2 linked regions of the Undibacterium parvum genome follow. Each later gene encodes a partner of the first gene's protein in a complex. Links are inferred from orthologs where the notes say so. Each region holds a gene or a part of one and is shown in the gene's direction. Other genes may lie near its edges. The genes, in order: dapF and EJN92_RS12965.

Evidence for each region.
Region 2: the proteins of dapF (region 1) and EJN92_RS12965 are in contact, whole or in part, in a solved structure (PDB 5YGU), measured with the Escherichia coli proteins. The link is inferred for Undibacterium parvum from one-to-one orthologs.

What each region holds. Positions count from the first base shown.
Region 1 is NZ_CP034464.1:1,498,746-1,509,260, forward strand. The notes cover bases 6,395-9,388. They hold dapF (diaminopimelate epimerase), read left to right. Parts: upstream 6,395-7,462; coding sequence 7,463-8,314; downstream 8,315-9,388. Other genes in these bases: EJN92_RS06455 (methyl-accepting chemotaxis protein), read left to right, coding at 6,395-7,358; EJN92_RS06465 (DUF484 family protein), read left to right, coding at 8,346-9,002; EJN92_RS06470 (tyrosine recombinase XerC), read left to right, coding at 9,004-9,388. Also shown: EJN92_RS06440 (hypothetical protein), read right to left, coding at 1-274; EJN92_RS06445 (DUF423 domain-containing protein), read right to left, coding at 522-908; EJN92_RS06450 (indolepyruvate ferredoxin oxidoreductase family protein), read right to left, coding at 1,092-4,673; more of EJN92_RS06455, read left to right, coding at 4,980-6,394; more of EJN92_RS06470, read left to right, coding at 9,389-9,936; EJN92_RS06475 (Fur family transcriptional regulator), read left to right, coding at 10,005-10,511. UniProt on the Escherichia coli protein: Involved in the succinylase branch of the L-lysine biosynthesis and in the biosynthesis of the pentapeptide incorporated in the peptidoglycan moiety. Catalyzes the stereoinversion of LL-2,6-diaminopimelate (L,L-DAP) to meso-diaminopimelate (meso-DAP).
Region 2 is NZ_CP034464.1:2,955,655-2,965,943, reverse strand. What follows is about bases 3,216-5,983. They hold EJN92_RS12965 (RNA pyrophosphohydrolase), read left to right. Parts: upstream 3,216-4,167; coding sequence 4,168-4,800; downstream 4,801-5,983. Other genes in these bases: EJN92_RS12955 (NAD(P)(+) transhydrogenase (Re/Si-specific) subunit beta), read right to left, coding at 5,439-5,983; EJN92_RS12960 (CNP1-like family protein), read left to right, coding at 4,787-5,338; EJN92_RS12970 (proline--tRNA ligase), read right to left, coding at 3,216-3,939. Also shown: EJN92_RS12985 (SWIB/MDM2 domain-containing protein), read left to right, coding at 1-73; EJN92_RS12980 (substrate-binding periplasmic protein), read left to right, coding at 419-1,174; EJN92_RS12975 (lytic transglycosylase domain-containing protein), read right to left, coding at 1,495-2,178; more of EJN92_RS12970, read right to left, coding at 2,203-3,215; more of EJN92_RS12955, read right to left, coding at 5,984-6,884; EJN92_RS12950 (NAD(P) transhydrogenase subunit alpha part 2), read right to left, coding at 6,884-7,198; panD (aspartate 1-decarboxylase), read right to left, coding at 7,284-7,646; EJN92_RS12940 (Re/Si-specific NAD(P)(+) transhydrogenase subunit alpha), read right to left, coding at 7,680-8,795; EJN92_RS12935 (NUDIX hydrolase), read left to right, coding at 9,170-9,658; tRNA 2-thiouridine(34) synthase MnmA, read left to right, coding at 9,660-10,289. UniProt on the Escherichia coli protein: Master regulator of 5'-end-dependent mRNA decay.

The sequences.
Region 1 (10,515 bases):
TACTGACCTTATTTTGCATCTGATCGATATGCTGTTTTTCAGCCTGGCTGAGCTTGCCGTCTTTTAAGGCTTTCGCTTCGGCGTTGCTGATATTTTGTTCTTGTTTTTCCAAACGGGCTGCTTCTTTGGTATTGAGTTGGCCAGATTTCAGACCGTTTTCTATACGCTGCTGCTGGTTCACATCACGTTGCACTTCACTCGCTACTGTCTGCGCAAAACTCGCACTGGCGACCAGACTAGCGACTAATACAACTAATAATTGTGACAATTTCATAGTGACTCCTGAGTATTTTGAGTTAGCAGCGTAACGACAGTGTTGCGCCTTGCTAGCTATAACGAAGCGCAGGCGTTTGCGCTGACAGCAGTTAAAAATTGATTTGTAACGTAGTATTTCAATGCAAGTGCCAAGACAGCAAACTTGCCTACTATTTTATGCGTCCTGCCCGGACACGCATATTTCATGCGGGTCTACAGCCTATCTGGCCTGCAGCCCGCATGGAATATGCGCGCTGAGCCTATGCCTATTTTAAATTTTCAGGTGAGCGGCAGGCAGCCCATGTCAGCATCGCCCATCCGGCCAGGAATGCCAGACCACCGATAGGTGTGATCGCACCCAACAGACGTATGCCACTCAGCGCCAGCGCGTACAGGCTGCCGCTAAAAATAACAATTCCTGCCAACATGCAATAGCCGGCGCGCGGCAACCAGGGCGAATCTAATCTAGGCATCAACAGCGCAACCGCCAGCAAACCCAGCGCATGCACCATCTGATAATGCACCGCAGTTTGCCAGACGGCCAGCATCTCGCTACTCAGAATTTGCTTCAGCGCATGCGCCCCAAAGGCGCCGCAGGCGACTGCGATCAGCATATTGAGGGCGGCGGCGAAGATAAAACGGCGTTCTGGCATGGCGTGCTTCCGGTGAAATGTGTCTATTGTTGGACAAAGCGTCCTGTGAATGGCGCCATTGTAAATCAGGATAGAACAGGACGAAAAAAATGGCCGGAACAATTCCGGCCATTTTTTACTCAGCTTTTTTTACAGATTTTTTTACTCAAAAACCAGTCTAGCTTGCGTCCATCATTGCGTCCATCAAGCCGCCTGTTGAGTCGACTGCGGTGCTTTGAACTCAGCCAACAAACTCGCTCCTTTGGTCTTGGCCGCGCTCAAATTTCTTTCTTTAACATGACCATAACCGCGGATATCTTCAGGAATGCTGGCAATCGCCACCGCCTTGGATAGGTTGCCTGCATTTAACTGCGGCAGCAACTGATTCAGGGTCTGGCGATACTCGACGATCAGGGCACGCTCCATCTTACGCTCTGCGGTATAGCCAAAAATATCCAAGCTACCACCGCGCAGGGATTTCATCTTCGCCATCACGCCGAAGGCTTTCATCATCCACGGGCCAAACTGCTGCTTGATCAGATGACCGTGTGCATCACGCTTGGCGAACAGCGGTGGTGCCAGATGGAAGTTGATCGCGTAGTCGCCTTCAAACATGTCGGCAATTTTTTTCTTGAACTTGCCATCGGTGTATAAGCGTGCCACTTCATATTCGTCCTTGTAAGCCATCAGCTTGAACAAATATTTGGCGGCCGCTTCGGTCAGGCGCAAAGGCTTACCGTCGGCGATCTTGCTCTCGGCCGCTTTGACCTGGCTGATAAAGTCGCTGTAAGCTTGCGCATAAGCCGCATCCTGGTAGTCGCTCAGGAAGGCCACGCGTTTGCTGATGGTATCGTCCAGAGTAGGCGCGCGCTTGAGCTCTATCACTTGCGATGGCGTGATCAGGCGCTTGATCGCTGCCATGTCATTAGCGGCGATACGACCCCAGTTGAAGGCTTCTTTATTGAATGCGATCGCCACACCATTGAGTTCTATCGCGCGCATCAATGCCGCTTCGGTCAAAGGTACCCAGGCTTTTTGCCACGAGTAACCAAGGATGAACATATTGGTGGCAATCGTGTCGCCCATCAAGGCAGTGGCAATCGCACCAGCATCGATCAGATCTACCCGGTCGCTGCCACAGGCTTTGCGGATTTCCTCTTCGGCCGAGTCGGCAGGGAATTGCCAGTTAGGATTCTTGATGAAGGTTGAAGTCGGCGTGCCATTGGTATTGATTGCGGCAAAACTGCGTCCTTCGCCCATGCGTGACAAGGCATCCTTGCTAGCGGTAACGATCAGATCGCAACCTATCACCAGATCGGCCATGCCGGTACCTACACGTGTCGATTGTATGTCTTCAGCCTTATCCGCAAGCCTGACGTGCGACATCACGGCACCACCTTTTTGTGCCAGCCCGGTCATATCCAAGACCGAACAAGCCTTGCCTTGCAGATGCGCAGCCATCGCCATGATCTGGCCTATGGTAACCACACCGGTACCACCCACGCCCGTGACCAGCACGCCAAACGGTTGCGCCGTACTCGGTAATACCGGTTGCGGCAAACTAGCGACATCAAGCGACTGACCCTTCTCTATTTTGGCCTTTGCAGGCTTCTTCAATTTGCCACCTTCGACCGTGACGAAGCTAGGGCAGAAACCGGTAACGCAAGAAAAATCCTTATTGCAAGACGATTGATTGATCTGGCGCTTGCGGCCGAAATCAGTTTCCAACGGTTCTACCGACAGGCAATTCGACTGCACACTGCAATCACCACAGCCTTCGCAGACTGCTTCGTTAATGACCGCACGTTTGGCCGGATCAGGGAAACCTGGCTTGCCATTCTTGTCGATTTGCTTCCTGCGGCGGCGCTTTTCAGAGGCGCAGGTCTGATCGTAAATCATCGCAGAGACGCCTTTTGCGACACGCAATTCACGTTGTACCGCATCGAGTTCGCTACGATGACGCACGGTGACGCCAGCGGCCCAAGGATAATCGGCAGGATACTTTTCTGGCTCATCGGTGACGACGATAATCGGGCCCACGCCTTCGGCGGCGATCTGACGCGAGATCATGCCAGGATCAAGCGGGCCATCGAAAGGTTGACCGCCGGTCATGGCAACCGCATCATTAAACAGAATTTTGTAAGTGATATTCACGTCACCGGAGACTGCAGCACGAATCGCCAGCAAGCCGGAATGGTAGTAAGTACCATCACCCAGATTACAGAACACGTGGTTCTCGGTAGTAAACGGTGCCTGACCTACCCAGGTCACGCCTTCTGCGCCCATGTGGGTAAAGGTCGAGGTTTCGCGGTCCATCCAGGTCACCATGTAATGGCAACCGATACCAGCCAGCGCACGACTGCCTTGCGGTACTTTAGTCGAGGTATTGTGCGGGCAGCCTGAGCAAAAATGCGGGATACGATCTTTGTTAGGATCTGGCTTACTCACCACATTGAGCATGGCCTCTTTGGCTTCCAGATAAGCGACCCGCTCTTTGACGCGCTGCTCGACCGGATGACCGGCGAAATAGCGACTGATGCGGGAGGCGATGGCGCGCGCGATCTGTGCCGGGCTCAGCTCGTACGTGGCTGGCAATAACCATTCGCCATGACCGGAACCGTGTAGATTGCTCCACTCGCCGCTATCGTCAAACTTACCAACCACACGTGGACGTACTTTATCTTCCCAGTTATACAGCTCTTCTTTCAGCGCATACTCAAGGATCTGGCGCTTTTCTTCAACCACTAAGATCTCGTCAAGGCCAGTCGCAAATTCGCGCACGCCTTCCGATTCCAATGGCCAGGTCATGCCTATCTTGTAGAGGCGGATACCGATATCTTTGGCGACTTGCTCGTCGATGCCCAGGTCCGCCAACGCCTGACGGGTGTCGAGGTAGGATTTACCAGCAGTGATAATGCCGATTTTTGCGACCGGGCTATCCCAGATAATTTGATTGAGCTTGTTGGCACGCGCATACGCCAGCGCAGCGTACCATTTGTAATTATTCATGCGCGTTTCTTGCGCCAGCACCGGATCCGGAGTACGGATATTCACGCCATCGCTAGGCAGTACGAAGTCGGTGGGAATGATAGGCTGGACGCGGTCTGGATCGATCTCGACCACGGCACCGGATTCAACGATATCGGTCACGCATTTCATCGCCACCCATAGACCGGTGTAACGCGAGATCGCTATCCCATGCAGACCGTAATCGAGATACTCTTGCACCGAAGACGGGTACAGCACGGGGATACCGCAAGCTTTCAAAATATGTTCACTTTGATGCGCAGCAGTGGAAGATTTTGCGGCATGATCATCGCCTGCCACCACTAAGACACCGCCGAATTTTGAGGTGCCAGCCAGATTGGCGTGTTTAAAAACGTCGCCGCATCTATCTACGCCTGGGCCCTTGCCGTACCACATGGCAAACACGCCATCGTATTTGGCACCGGGGAACATATTCACTTGCTGCGTACCCCAGACCGAGGTAGCAGCCAAGTCTTCATTCACGCCAGGATGAAATTTCACATGATGTTTGGCCAGATGTTTTTTAGCTTTGGCAGCGGTCAGATCGACATTGCCCAGCGGTGAGCCACGATATCCGCTAATAAAGCCAGCGGTATTCAAACCCGCCTTTTCATCGGCTTGACGTTGTAGCATGGTCAGACGTATCAACGCCTGAGTACCTGTCATAAAAGCGCGGCCGCGCTCTAAGGTAAATTTGTCGTCTAGTGAAATATTATTGTCGACCAGCGCCTGCTGTTCGACTTTATTCGGTGCATTCATGATGTCTCCGTGCTTTTATTGTGTGGCGAGGATGTACGCTACAGATCTGAATCACTTTGTAAATGAATCATATCCTTTTAGGATGGCTGGCACATTAACATTGTGTATTGCCGAACGCTAGGGACAGTAAGCAATAAAAAGACCAGTACAGTATGACTGACAATTGCGCAAAGTGTACTGGTTGCAACAGAGGACGCTTCTTTTGAAGAAATGCCTCACTTTTCGTATTTAGTTATATCAATTTTACAAAAATCTGAGAAAATAGATTCAGCATTCCCGCAGGTAAATCCCAAGGAAGAACGCAACATGCCCCCAAATATCAAAGACCTGATTGCCCGCATTTGTGCCTCATCTATGCCCAAATCCCGGGATGAACTGATAAACCGCGTGATGCACCCTTGCTCGGTCCTGATGAGCAAGTTAAGTCTGCGCACCAAACTGCTCTGCATGTTTGGCACCTTCATCGCCGCCATCATCGTGCTTGGTGCATATACTGTCTCCAACCAAAACACCGACTTGAACACAGCCCGGAGTGAGTCGCAAGGCGTAGAGCTATCGCGCCAAATCATGCTGGTTTTGATACAGACCCAAAAACATAGGGGCTTGGTCAATCTTAAACTTTCAGGACAGGATACCGATGCGAGCTTAAAAACGCTCAGAAGCGAACTTAACAAAAGCCTGAACCAGCTTGATACCGCCATAGAGCTCTACTCAGAATTCGCACTTGCCAACCCTTGGAAAGCGACAGCTGATGAACTACGTCAATTAGCCTCAGGAAAAATCGCTAGCAATAGCGCTGATAATTTGGCACAACATAGCCGCCTGATCGCGCAAATTCTCAGCTTTTCGAATTTAAATAATGAAACCAGTGGCCTCTTATTTGACCCGGTAGCGTCCAGTTATTTATTGATGGACGTTGCGATACAAAAAATCCCGGTCTGGATAGAGAACCTGGCGATTTTGCGCGGCATGGGTGCCGGTTTTATTAAATCTGGCAACATCGATTTTTCCGGAAAAGCCGCCTTAATCTCACGCCTGGACGGCTTGCGCAGCGCCATCGCTGCAGCGACAGAAATGGATGCAGCCTTAAAACGCGCTGGGGAAACTATGAGCGCCGAGCAACAACTAGCGCTCAAAACAAGTACCGATTTCGCCGCAACGGTGCGCAAAAATTTGTTAGGTGAAAATATCGAAGGGGACGCTAGTGCCTACTTCGCACAAGCTAGCTTGGCGATAGAAAAAACCGTACTTCTACAAACCCATTTGCAAAACCGCTTAAACAGCATACTCAGCGAGCGTATTAGCGCGCTCACACTACAGCGCAATCTGACTATCTTCATTATGCTAGCTGCGCTGTTCGCCACCGCCTATTTGGTATTTGGTTTTTATCGGAGTTTTATATCGGCAATGGCCGATGTTGGCGCTTCCGCGCTCTCGGTGGCAAAGGGCGATCTGACCAAGCAAGTTCACATCGATGGTAAAGATGAATTAGCACAAACTGGTGATGCCCTAGAAAAAATGAATTTAAATTTGTCAGCACTCGTGGCAAATGTACGTACTAACTCCAGCATGGTGTCGCAACTCGGACAAATTTTAGCCGTTGGTATCAGCGACATGGCCATACGTACCGAACAGCAAGCATCGAGTCTGGAACAAACTTCGGCCAGTGTTGAAGATCTCGCTGCGACTGTCAAAAAGAATGCGGACAGCGCCAAATCGGCGGACAATCTGGCCTCGAATGTACGCTTAATCGCCGAATCGAGCGGTGACATCATGCATGCCGCAGTTGAAAGTATGCAGGGTATCCATACTAGCGCTAACAAGATGCAAGAGATCGTCAGCATGATAGACCGAATCGCGTTTCAGACCGATATCCTGGCGCTCAATGCTGCGGTTGAAGCCTCCCATGCGGGCACCCACGGTCTGGGTTTTGCCGTGGTAGCGAATGAGGTAAGAGCATTGGCTCAGCGTACCGCTGACGCCGCCCGCCAAATCCGGCGACTGATAGACGATGCGGTGTCTAAAGTAGAGACTGGTGTTGAGCAAATTAATGAGGTCAATCTCACTTTGGCCGACATCGTTAGCGGCATTCGAAATTTGGCGAGCAATACCAATTCGATTTCCACCGCTTCAGCCGATCAAAGCAATGGTTTAGCGCAGATCTCGGAAGCCATCCGGCATTTGGATGAGATCACACAAAGCAATGGCAAAATGGCAGAAGAAGCCAAGCATGCCTCTATCGACCTGGAAACACGTGCGCTGGCACTGACTGAAGCGGTATCGATGTTCAGATTGCGCCAAGGTACCGCCGATGAGGCGCATGCCTTAGTTAAAAAAGCCACGGCCCTATTCCACGTCAACGGTATGTCGACCTTGCAAAGAATCACCGATGATTATGACCACGTTTTTGCCGACCGCGATATGTATGTGTTTGCCTTTAACCGTGATGGACAATACCTCGCGTTTGCCGGTAACGCCGCCAAATTGGAAGTAAACCTCATGACCGTGAGTGGGCTTGACGGTCGCAAACTGGTCGAAGACGCCTTTGCACTCGGTGCCGTTGGCGGCTGGGTGGATTACACCATTGTCAATCCTGTGACAAAAAAAATAGAAACCAAAACCTCTTATCTGGAACCGATCTCCGCAGATATCGTGGTCGGTTGCGGTGTGTATAAATCGGCATAGAGCGCAAGTAAGCTCAGTTCGCAGTTATTAGTAAGCACAACATAGTAAGCACAACAAATAGCAGACGCACAAGAAAAACACCAAGTAGCGGATATAATGGCGAGATGAAACTTAAATTCACTAAAATGCATGGTGCTGGGAATGACTTTATCGTCATCGATGCCATCAATCAAAACATTAACTTTACGCCGACTCAGTGGAAGCACCTAGCAGACCGGCGATTTGGCATAGGTGCGGATCAAATTTTGGTGGTGGAACAGCCTGTCAGTGCAGATGTCGATTTTCGCTACCGCATCTACAACGCTGATGGCGGTGAAGTCGAGCAATGTGGCAATGGTTCACGTGCATTTGTGCGCTTTGTCACGGATAAAAAACTCACCAACAAAAACGCGATAAGGGTAGAAACCATGTCCGGCATCATAGAACCGCAACTGCAGAGCGACGGCAGTATTTGCGTGAATATGGGCGCCCCTATTCTCGATGCAAGCAAAGTGCCTTTTGATACATTCGGCTTGAACGCGAAAACGCAGGCCGATGATTTATCCTGGCCGCTCAGCATCAATGAAAAAACAGTATTCGTATCCGCCGTTTCTATGGGTAATCCACATGCAGTACAAGTCGTGGAGGATAGTGAAACTTACCCAGTCTTACTAGATGGCCCGTTAATTGAGCATCATCCACGTTTTCCAAAGCGCGTGAATGCGGGTTTCATGCAAGTGATCAATCCTCAGCATATCCGGCTACGCGTCTTCGAACGTGGCGCTGGCGAAACGCTGGCCTGTGGTACCGGCGCTTGCGCTGCGGTCGTAACCGGCATACTGCGCGGTCTACTAACATCACCCGTGCGTGTGTCCATGCATGGCGGTGAATTGTCGATAGACTGGCAGGGGCCTGATCACCCTGTATTTTTAAGCGGCCCTGCTGTGACTGTTTTTGACGGCGAAATCGAGATTTAAATTAACATTAAAAAATACATAGAAACCCCCAATGAATTCCAATGACATCGCTGAGTATCTAAGCAATAACCCGCATTTTTTTGAAGAACACGCTGAACTTCTCGCCAAAGTCAAACTCAGTAGCCCACTGCTTGGTCGCGCCATTTCTCTGCAAGAGCGCCAAATGGAAGTGGTACGTGAAAAACATAAATTACTAGAATTACGCCTTTCTGAACTAATGCGGCTAGCACAAGAGAATGATGCCATCACCTCGAAATTTCAACTCTGGACCCGCTCACTGCTATTGGCCCGCAATGACATCGACCTACCACATGTATTAACCCAGGGCTTGCAAGAGATTTTTTCTTTGCCCTACGCCACGCTACGCTTATGGCAGGTCTCAGATGAGGTCACGCACACTTGGTTCGCACAGGCCAGCTCTGAAGATGTGCAATTGTTCGCTAAGGGATTGAGCGCCCCATTTTGTGGAAAAAATCAAGATTTCGAAGCCGCAAGCTGGATAGAGTCTGAACAAAAAATATTGTCAGTTGCGATGCTGCCTTTGCGTTTGTCAGAACATGCACCGACCTTCGGTTTATTGGTCTTGGGCTCACCAGATGAGGCGCGGTTTACTAAAGCAATGGCTACTGATTTCTTAGCCAAAATCGCTGACACCAGTAGTGCGGCTTTGGCTTGCATGCTAGATTAAGATGAGTCAGATTGCGCAAGAGAGCTATCTAGATGCCTATATAAAGGTCTTGCGCACCCAACGTAGCTTGTCCCCACACACTATCAGTAGTTATCAACTCGATTTAGCCGATCTGGTGAACTTTGCCGATGGCCGCGATTTGGCCTCACTAGGTTATTCCGACATACGTCGCCTGACATCCTTGCGCCATGCCGAAGGACTAAATGCACGAAGTATTGCGCGTCGACTATCCTGTTGGCGCGGTTTTTATCGCTGGTTGGCCGAGCAAGTTAGCCTAGCCGCAAATCCTGTCGATGGCATTAAGTCGCCCAAGAAAACTAAATCTTTGCCCAAGGCCTTAGGGGTGGATGATGCGGTGCGCCTGGTTTCACAAAGCCACTGCAATGAAGCCACGCCCAGCGCCAATCGCGCCATGTATGAATTATTGTATTCCAGTGGCTTACGGGTCTCAGAACTCGTAGACTTAGATGTGCATGATATTCAGCAAAGCGATCACACCAGTCGCGGATGGATAGATCTGGAACAAGCTGAGGTACATGTGACAGGCAAGGGCAATAAGCAACGCATCGTACCGGTAGGAAAGCCTGCATTAGCCGCAGTACGCGATTGGTTACTATTACGCCCGACGCTGCTCAAGGCCGATCCCCATCCTCTGTTTTTGAGTGAGCGTGGCACCCGTATTTCAGTACGCCTGGTGCAGCTAAGACTAAAAGCCTATGCCCAAAGCATAGGAATTGCGGCAGATGTCCATCCGCATATGTTGCGCCATTCTTTCGCCTCGCATGTACTGCAATCATCAGGCGATTTACGAGCAGTACAGGAAATGTTGGGACATAGTTCTATCGCTGCCACGCAGGTCTACACCTCATTGGATTTTCAGCACTTGGCGAAGGTGTATGACGCCACCCATCCGCGTGCAAAAAAATCAAGATAGAAACCACCTTTTGCAACTCAATTGCATTTTGATGCATAATAAGGTTTTGTTCGCACGTTGTTAGCATCATGAAAACCAGTCGCATCAGCCTCATAGCAAGCAACACTCCCAAACTAGCCCAAATGCGCGCGCAGAATTTGCTACGGCAGGCACAAGTACGGGTAACCGATGCTCGATTACAGGTCTTGAATGTATTGCTAGAAACACATAGTGCGCTATCGCATCTGGAGATACAGGACGCCTTACCGCAGCTAGATCGTGTGACCCTGTACCGCGCCCTCGACTGCCTGACCGAAGTTGGACTGGCACACAAAATCCCTGGCGACGACCGAGTATTTCGTTACAGTACTGGCAATGAACCGCAAAGCGAGCATGCGACGCGCGGCGTACAGCATCAACATGCACATTTCAAATGCAGTCTTTGCGCCAGAATATTTTGCCTCGATGGGGAACAAGCCGCTAGTTCACTCAAAGATCAATTAAGTGACACTTTGCAAACCACCCTAGCCAAAGGTTTTAAAAATCACGATATAGAACTGACCATCAAAGGCTGGTGTGCAGATTGCTCCAAATAACCCC
Region 2 (10,289 bases), 1.5 Mb from region 1 along the record:
AGCCGTTTTCGGCGGTAAAGCACAAGTGTCTATGTTTGAGATGACTAAACTGATTTCTGGCCACCTGTCCTGATATTTAGTGTAGCCGCAGTTTTTTGGGAAACTATTGGGTGTGCTTAGCCCAATCCCAAACAAAAACGCCCGCATCGCGCGGGCTTTTTTGTGCCTGGATTTTTATCAGTGTAGAGTTTTCAAATCGCGTGTCGGCAATGCGCAATGTAGCTGCGCCTCACAGAGCAAAAAGCGGCTGCGAGGCGCATGGAATATGCGCGGCCGATTCGGCGCCATCCCTCCCCTCACTACTTGATACTGGCGACCTAAGATACTCGAATAGTTTTGTGCAAATCCTATATGATGTGAATTACTACACATCAACCAGCTTTCACTGAGCAAATAAAATAGATTAAGAGGCGCTCTTATGAAAAAAAATTGTATCGGTCTCTTCTGTTTCGGTTTGATGATTTACGCCGTAACTGCAAAGGCCGCAACACTAGAGCTGGTAACTCTACAATACCCACCCTATCAATATGAAGAAAAAGGCCAGACTAATGGAATGGTGGTGGAAATTGTGAAGGAAGTTTTTCGCCGAATGCAGCAACCAATCAACATCACATTAATGCCGTGGGCGCGCTCAATCAAAATGATAGAAGCAGGCACGGCCGACGCCATTTTTACCGCATACAAAACAGCCGAAAGAGAAACCTTTGCTGATTACTCTAGAGTCGTACTGATGCCACAGACCGTGTCCCTTTTTGTTTTGAAAGGCACAGAAATTAAATTTGATGGCGATTTACAGAAGCTCGCTGGTTATAGCTTTGGGGTGGTGAATAAAGTCAGTTACGGCGATGTTTTTGATAATGCAGTTAAAAACAAATTGATTAAAGCGCCTGACACCACCTATACCGGGGAGCAAAATGTCGATAAATTACTAGCTAAACGATTCGATATTTTAGTGAGTAACAGGTATGGGGCATTGGATATTTTAAAGCACAAAGATGCGATGGATAAAGTCAGAGAACTAACTCCTGAAGTCCAGGCGATTCCTAGTTATATCGCGTTTTCAAAGAAAAAAAACCTCGATCTAGTGCGCGATAAATTTGATGAGATTTTATTAGAACTAAAAAAAGATGGTACGTATGAAAAAATCATACATGAGCACGGTAAATCTAATTGAGCAAAGTGAACGCTAAAATCATCGAAGTCTGAATCTGCACGACGCATAGAAATGACTAAGCGACAGAAAGCCACAAGCAGTGAGCTGCTTAAATAATTTCAACCTCTACAAAGCAAAATACTTGGCTCTACTTGTAGGCAGCATACAGACAGCGACATACAAATAAGAAAACCGCACGCAATATCGCTGCGCCTCACAGAGCCAAAAACGGCTGTGAGGCGCATGGAATATGCGTATAGGTTTTGGTATCAATGAAAACACAGGGAAAATTTCAGTGCGAGGCTAAGCAGCTCAGCCGCGCATGCGAGGTTTTTGTAGCGCTACTTTTTGTATTCCCAATTCTTCCAGTTCGCCAAAACTGCATTTGGATACTCAGGCCGACCCCGACTGCCGTTGTAACGTCCTAAGGCCAGATACAGGTTGCCCGCTTCCATATCGATGTACATGCGTAAAATCGCGCAGCCATAACGCAGGTTCGATTGCATCTGAAATAGCTTTTGCGCATCACGGTCGCCGATCACGCGCGACCAGAATGGCATCACCTGCATATAGCCGCGCGCGCCGACCACTGAAGTTGCGTATTTACGAAAGCCCGACTCTACCTGTATCAGGCCCAGCACCATGGCCGGATCGAGTCCGGCGCGTTTCGATTCGTACCAGACGGCTTCTATGAATTCGAGTCGGGTTTGCTTATCGGTCAGACGTCGCTTCAAGCGATCCGACATCTCGGCCAGCCAATGCAGATATTTGATACGCTCTTCGATCTGATCAAAACTAGGCTTAGGGGGACGCGGATCACTGACCAATTTGGATAAGGCCAGCCGCACCGAATCGGCCATCGCCTCTTCTTTTTGATTCCCGGCCAAGGCCAAGGGCGAACTAAAAAGCGCGCAGAGAAATGCAGAAATACTGAGTAAGCGTAGCTGCTGCCTGAACCAGCAATTAAGCGAAAACCCGGGGGTATCGCTTAATTTAGGCTCAACTCGCACGAAAGACGTGCGCATTAAAATATACTCCATCCCTGTATATTATTTCCCAGCCAATTTCGCCAGGATGAAGGACAGCATATCTGGCACGGCGACGGCAGTAGCTTCGGTATCGCGACGACCCTGATATTCGAGCATGCCATCCTTCAAGCCACGGTCACCAATCACGATGCGATGCGGTACCCCGATCAATTCCCAATCGGCGAACATGGCACCCGGACGTTGACCTCTATCGTCCAGAATCACATCGACACCGGCCGCCAGCAATGCTGCGTACAAGCTCTCGACTTGTTCTTTGACTGCTTCGCTCTTATCCATCCCCATAGGGCAAAGCACGACTTCAAACGGCGCGATCGCGGTAGGCCAGATGATGCCCTTATCATCAAAATTCTGTTCTATCGCCGCGCCCAAGATGCGTGTCACGCCTATGCCGTAACAACCCATTTGCAAGAATTGTGGCTTGCCGTTTTCATCCAGGAAAGTAGCTTTCATGGACTCGGAATAGCTAGTGCCGAGCTGGAACACGTGACCAACTTCTATCCCACGCTGTATCGCCAAGACGCCTTTGCCATCGGGTGAGGCATCACCCGCCACCACATTACGCAGATCAGCGACTTGCGCTTCGGGAAGATCGCGACCCCAGTTGGCACCGGTAAAATGGAAATCGGCCTCATTCGCGCCACACACAAAATCGCTCATCATGGCAACCGTACGGTCCGCCACGATCTTGACTGGCAAGCTGGTATTGATAGGACCGAGGTAACCTGGACGGGTACCAAAATGTTCGACGATTTCGTCTTCGGTGGCGAAGCGGTTATTTGCCAGACCAGGGATTTTGCTGACCTTGATTTCATTGAGTTCATGATCACCGCGTAGCAGCAATAACCAGACTTGTTTATGTAGGGCGCCCTTCTCTTCAGTTTCTACCGTCAGCACGATAGACTTCACGGTGGATGTCAAAGGAATCGCCAACAACTCAGCCACATCTTCACATTTGGCTTTGCCTGGGGTCGCCGTTTTAGTTAGCGCAGCGCTGGCAGCAGCGCGCTCACCACTTGGTGCCACGGCCTCGGCCGCTTCCATATTCGCAGCGTAATCCGAACTTGGGCAATACACGATCGCATCTTCGCCGGTATCGGCGATCACGTGAAACTCGTGCGAACCGGAACCACCGATAGCGCCATTGTCAGCCGCCACGGCACGGAACTCCAGGCCAAAGCGTGTAAAAATACGCGTGTAAGCATCAAACATCACTTGATAAGACTGCTTCAGACCATCTACATTGCGATCGAAAGAATAAGCATCCTTCATGGTGAACTCGCGCCCACGCATCAAGCCAAAACGTGGCCGGCGCTCATCACGAAACTTGGTCTGGATATGATAAAAATTCAGTGGCAACTGACGATAAGATTTGATCTCGGAGCGTACTACGTCGGTAATCACCTCTTCTGAGGTAGGCTGGATCGCGTATTCACGCCCGTGGCGGTCTTTAACACGCATCAGCTCCGGGCCCATCTTGTCCCAGCGGCCAGTCTCTTGCCATAACTCGGCAGGCTGCACCACTGGCATCAACATCTCGATCGCATTCGAACGATTCATCTCTTCGCGCACGATATTTTCCACTTTGCGAATCACGCGCAAGCCCATAGGCATGTAGTTGTAGATACCGGAACCGAGACGCTTAATCATGCCGGCACGCATCATCAATTTATGGCTGACGATTTCTGCATCGGCAGGAGCTTCTTTCAAAGTGGAAATAAAAAACCTTGTAGCACGCATGACAATGATTCTTTTCAAAAATAGAGGGTTATAATCATCTCAATTTTAAAGGATTAGTTGGCTAATGCGCCTACTCTTTGCATATTTGATGATGGAAACTGCGCCTTATTTGCATTTTTATGTGATGAACACCGTGTTCCATAGTGAAAATACACGATAAATCACGCACGACATCATTTGACATTTCAGGAGCACGCCGTTTAGCCGCAGAAAGTATTGAGGTTGAACATGCTAGATCGTGAAGGCTTTCGGCCTAACGTAGGCATCATATTGCTCAATGCGAGCAATGAAGTTTGGTGGGGCAAGCGGGTACGCGAACATTCTTGGCAGTTTCCTCAAGGTGGTATCAAGTACGGCGAATCTCCGGAACAGGCCATGTTTCGCGAACTGGAAGAAGAAACCGGTTTGCGGCCTGAACACGTCAAGATCATAGGTAGAACCCGTGACTGGCTGCGCTATGAGGTGCCGGATCATTTCATCAAGCGTGAAATTCGCGGGCATTATCGTGGCCAAAAACAGATCTGGTTTCTGTTGCGCATGGTAGGACGCGATTGCGACGTCAATCTGCGTGCCAGCAATCACCCTGAATTTGACGCCTGGCGTTGGCATGATTATTGGGTACCTTTAGATGTGGTGATAGAGTTTAAGCGTGGCGTGTATCAACTCGCCCTGCAAGAATTATCGCGCTTCATCCACAGAACCGATCATCCGGGCGCACAACGCAAACCTGCGCGCAGCGTGGAGGCAAGCTTAGAAGATGCCGCCGCAACTAGCCTGCAGTCGATACAGACTAGTGTCAGCATAAGCATAGACATCACAACGAGTGCAAGCAATGAAGATGGCAAAGATGAAGCAAAATAGACGATCTGAACTCCACCTAGCGCTGCCACTGCCAAAACGTATTTTGGCAGCGCTGGCTCTTAGCGGCTTGACGCAACTAGCCTTGGCAGCGACTAGTCGCGACATAGAAGAGGAAGTCAACAAAGAATGGCAGGAAATTGCGCTCACTTTGCCGGCCGCACCGGTGGCAGAAAATTTGCTGGCGTTTTATGACAGTGGCAGTCAGGCCTTTTTTATCGATGCCAAATCCCTGAGCGTGAATAGCGATGGCAGCGTACGCTACACCCTGGTCTCAAATAGCAGTGGTGGTGCCAAGAACATCAGCTATGAAGGGATACGCTGCCAGACTGGTGAAAAAAAACTATACGCCTTTGGCCGCAGTGACGGTAGCTGGTCAAACTCGCGTCGAGATCAATGGGAGAGAATTTCCGACGCTGGCGCGAATAAGCAACACAACACCCTGTTCTACGATTATTTCTGCGAAGGCAAAAGCACCGCAGGAAAAGCCGAACAGATCATCACGCGCATCAAACACAAGCAAGTGCTGAAGTCATTTTAAGTTCCGATTTTAAGTTTCACTTCAGAGCGACGAAAAAAATGCCCAAGAAATAAAAAAGCCCTCTCAAAATTTGAGAGGGCTTTTTATTGGGGCTTAAGACTTAATCGATCGCCTTGACCATGTCTTCAATGACCTTCTTGGCATCGCCAAACACCATCATGGTTTTATCCATGTAAAACAATTCATTGTCCAAACCGGCATAACCGGAGGCCATAGAACGTTTGTTGACGATCACCGTCTTCGCTTTGTAGGCTTCCAGAATTGGCATACCGGCAATCGCTGATTTTGGATCTTTAGCGGCAGGATTCACCACGTCATTGGCACCCAGCACCAGCACTACGTCGGCTTGCGCGAACTCGTTATTGATGTCTTCCATCTCAAACACCTGATCGTAAGGTACTTCCGCTTCTGCCAACAAAACGTTCATGTGGCCAGGCATACGACCCGCCACAGGATGGATCGCATACTTAACCGTGATACCTTTATGTGTCAGCTTCTCAGTCAATTCTTTCAGAGAATGCTGAGCACGGGCCACGGCTAAGCCATAACCAGGAACGATGATGACGGTCTCGGCATTGCCCAGTAAGAAAGCGACGTCATCGGCCGAACCAGATTTTACCGGACGCTGTACCTGTCCACCTGCCGCTGCCTCTACCGGAGCACCACCAAAGCCACCCAGTAAGACATTGAAGAAGGAGCGGTTCATCGCCTTACACATGATGTAAGAGAGAATTGCACCGGAAGATCCGACCAGCGAACCGGCAATGATCAACATCGAGTTATTCAAAGAAAAACCGATACCGGCCGCAGCCCAACCAGAGTAACTATTGAGCATAGACACCACCACCGGCATATCAGCACCGCCGATAGGGATGATGATCAATACACCCAGTACAAAGGCGATCGCGGCCATCAAGACAAACGGCAACCAGGCTGGCGCAGTACCAGGAGCGAAGCAAAACATCAGGCCGAAACCCAGCATCGCCAAAGCCAGCAATAGGTTCAACATATGCTGACCGGCAAAACTAACTGGCGCCCCCTGGAACAGGCGGAATTTATATTTACCCGATAATTTACCGAAAGCGATGACCGAACCTGAGAAAGTAATCGCACCGACAAAGGTACCGATAAACAACTCAAGACGATTACCAAACGGGATCGCCGCATCGCGTGCCGTGATATTGAAAATCCAAGGCTCAGCCACCACTGCCACCGCGATACAGACCGCTGCCAGACCGATCAGGGAATGCATCGCTGCCACCAGTTCAGGCATCTTGGTCATCTCTACCCGTTTCGCCAGCGTGGCACCGATACCGCCACCGACCACCACGCCTAGGATTACCAGGCCATAACCGAGGCCAGAGCCAGATGCTTCTGATTTGAGCTTCACGATCAAAGCGATCGTGGTGAACGCCGCCAGCGCCATACCCGCCATACCGAAGGCGTTACCACGTCTTGCGGTAGATGGATGCGACAAGCCCTTAAGCGCCTGAATAAAACACACTGAGGCGATCAGGTACAACATTGTGACCAAATTCATACTCATTATTTGATCTCCTTGGCGGCAACTTTAGGTTCTTTTTTCTTAAACATTTCCAGCATGCGCTGGGTCACCAAAAATCCACCAAACACGTTCACTGCGGCCAAAGCCACGGCAACCGTGCCCATTACCTGCGCCAGCAAGCCTTCAGTCAGACCGGCGGCCAACATGGCGCCGACAATGATGATGGCAGAAATGGCATTGGTCACCGCCATTAAAGGCGTATGTAAAGCTGGGGTAACGGTCCAAACCACGTGGTAACCGACGTAAATCGCCAACACAAAAATGATGAGGTTGGTAAGGGTATGACTAACTTCCATGATGTCCTCTCTGTTAAATTTATTGATAAGGCTTAGACATGCAATTTTAATTAACCCGCATTAATCTCTGCGAACATCTGCGAGATTAATAGGCTTTCAGACTAGTGATCTGATTCTTGCCATCCACAAACACCACTTTCGGCTTGAAGCTACTTGCTTCTTCATCCGTCATCGGTGCGTAAGTACAAATAATCATCAGATCGCCCAGTTGTACACGACGTGCTGCTGCACCGTTTAAGGAGATTTCACCGCTACCGCGTTTGCCTTTGATGACATAGGTGGAGAAGCGTTCGCCATTGTTAACGTTGTACAGCTCAATTTGCTCATGTTCCTTGATGTCGGCGGCATCGAGCAGATTTTCATCGATACCACACGAACCTTCGTAGTGGAGATCGCACTGGGTGACAGTTGCGCGATGAATTTTGGCGCGTAGCATATTTCTTTGCATGGTAATTCCTAATTCCGTATTTCTATTTCAGTATTATTTTTTAAGTACTTCGCCGCCGGCACAGACCAGTGTGGCAGCGATGATTTCATCTTCTTTATTGATCACCAGCGCCGCATCCTTATCGATGATCAGCTTGAGGAAATCAAGTACGTTGCGGGCATACAAGGCTGAGGCGTCGGCCGCCAGCAGGGTCGCCAGATTTGGCTCACCTATGATATGCACGCCGTACTTGGTGACCGTCTTGCCTAGTTCAGAGAGTGGGCAATTGCCGCCCTGCTCGACCGCCATATCGACGATCACCGAACCTGGTTTCATGGCCTTGACGGTTTCTTCCGAGATCAGGATCGGTGCTTTGCGCCCTGGGATCAAGGCGGTGGTGATGATGATGTCGGCTTGTTTGGCGCGCTCATGCACCAAGGCCGCTTGACGTGCCATCCACGCTGCTGGCATAGAGCGGGCGTAACCGCCTGCGCCTTTGGCGATCTCGCGCTCTTCATCGGTTTCGTAAGGCACGTCGATAAATTTCGCACCTAATGATTCGACTTGCTCTTTGACCGGAGGTCTTACATCCGAGGCTTCAATCACGGCCCCCAGACGTTTGGCCGTTGCGATCGCCTGCAAACCAGCTACGCCTACGCCCATGATCAGGACACGCGCGGCTTTAACGGTGCCGGCGGCAGTCATCAGCATAGGCATGAAACGTTGATAGGTATTGGCCGCCATTAACACGGCTTTGTAACCGGCGATATTGGCTTGGGATGACAAGACGTCGAGCGACTGCGCACGGGTAATACGCGGTGCCGCTTCGAGTGCAAAAGCAGAGATGCCGTGTGCGGCCATCGCTGCGATATTCTCAGCATCAAAAGGATTGAGCATACCAACCAGTACCGTACCGGACTTGATCAGGGCACGCTCTTCTGCCGATGGCGCTCTGACCTTGAGGATCAGTTCTGCAGCAAAAGCTTCAGCCGCAGTGCCGATTTGGGCACCGGCAGCTTGATAAGCTTCATCGGTAATGCTGGCAGCAATACCTGCACCGGCTTGCACGATCACGCTGTGCTTAGCTGCAACATATTTTTTTATGGTTTCTGGGGTCGCCGCTACACGCGTCTCGCCCGGCCGGCTCTCGGCGGGAATGCCGATTCTCATAGACTTACTCCTTGGTTTGCAATTTGAAAATTCTTACCCGAATCTTACATTTGATATTCGACAACAATATTACACGCAAAATGTTTTTTAGCACAACCGTTCGAATTTTTACTCATTTACCAATGTTTACTAACTTAGCGAGTAAATATGACTTTGGCATTAACTAGGGAAAACATCCGAGAGCCAATAAGCATAAGGCTTTCCAGCCGATTAACTAGTTTGGCTAGGCTAGTATTCTACAAATTCATGTGCTTCAACAAGAATAAAATCATCCAATATACAAATTTAGCATTAGCTAATTTTTCGTCAAATTTGCTAGTTTCGCACATATTATTTGATGTCAAAGTAAAATGTCGCACTATTCGAAAGCAGCTATGTCAATAATCTGGAAGCCCTCCGTCACGGTCGCGGCCATCATTGCCCGCAAAAATGGCAATACCCATGAGTTTTTCATGATAGAAGAACAGACCCCCGACGGCCTACGTATCAATCAGCCGGCAGGTCATCTTGATCCGAATGAAACCCTGGAACAAGCGGTGATCCGCGAAACTCTGGAAGAGACCGCCCATGATTTCGCACCGACCGCCTTAATTGGTAGCTATCTGTCGCGTTATGTTTCGGCCAGCACCGGCGAGCAAAATACGTATCTGCGTTTTGCGTTTACCGGTCAGCTAGGCGCGGCACATGCGCGGCCACTGGACACCGGCATACTGCGTACCCTGTGGATGACGCAGGAAGAATTAATCGCGTCGCAAGAACGCCATCGCAGCCCCCTGGTGATGCAGTGTGTGAATGATTACCTGCAAGGCCAGCGCGCGCCGCTGTCGCTCTTGTTTACGCACGCTAGTGCACTTGGAGTTTAAATTGAGTAAAAAAAGAGTAGTGATAGGCATGTCGGGCGGGGTCGATTCTTCGGTCTCGGCCTGGCTATTGAAAGAGCAAGGCTACGAAGTCATCGGCCTGTTCATGAAAAACTGGGAAGATGATGACGATTCCGAATACTGCTCGACCCGCGAAGACTGGATCGATGCGGTCAGCGTGGCCGACGTCATCGGTGTCGATATCGAGGCGGTGAATTTTGCCGCCGAATACAAAGACCGGGTGTTTGCCGAATTCTTACGCGAATATCAGGCTGGCCGCACACCGAATCCCGATGTGCTGTGCAATGCCGAGATCAAATTCAAGGCCTTCCTGGATCACGCCATGAAGCTGGGCGCAGACTACATCGCCACCGGCCATTACGCCCGCGTGCGCGAAGTGCAAGGCCAATTTCAATTGCTCAAAGCGCTCGATGCCAGCAAGGATCAAAGTTATTTCCTGCACCGCTTAAATCAGGCGCAACTGGCCAATACCCTGTTCCCTTTAGGTGAAATTCAAAAAACCGAAGTGCGTAAAATTGCCGAACAATTGCAATTGCCAAACGCCAAAAAGAAAGACTCAACCGGCATCTGCTTCATCGGTGAACGTCCTTTCCGCGACTTCCTGAACCGCTAT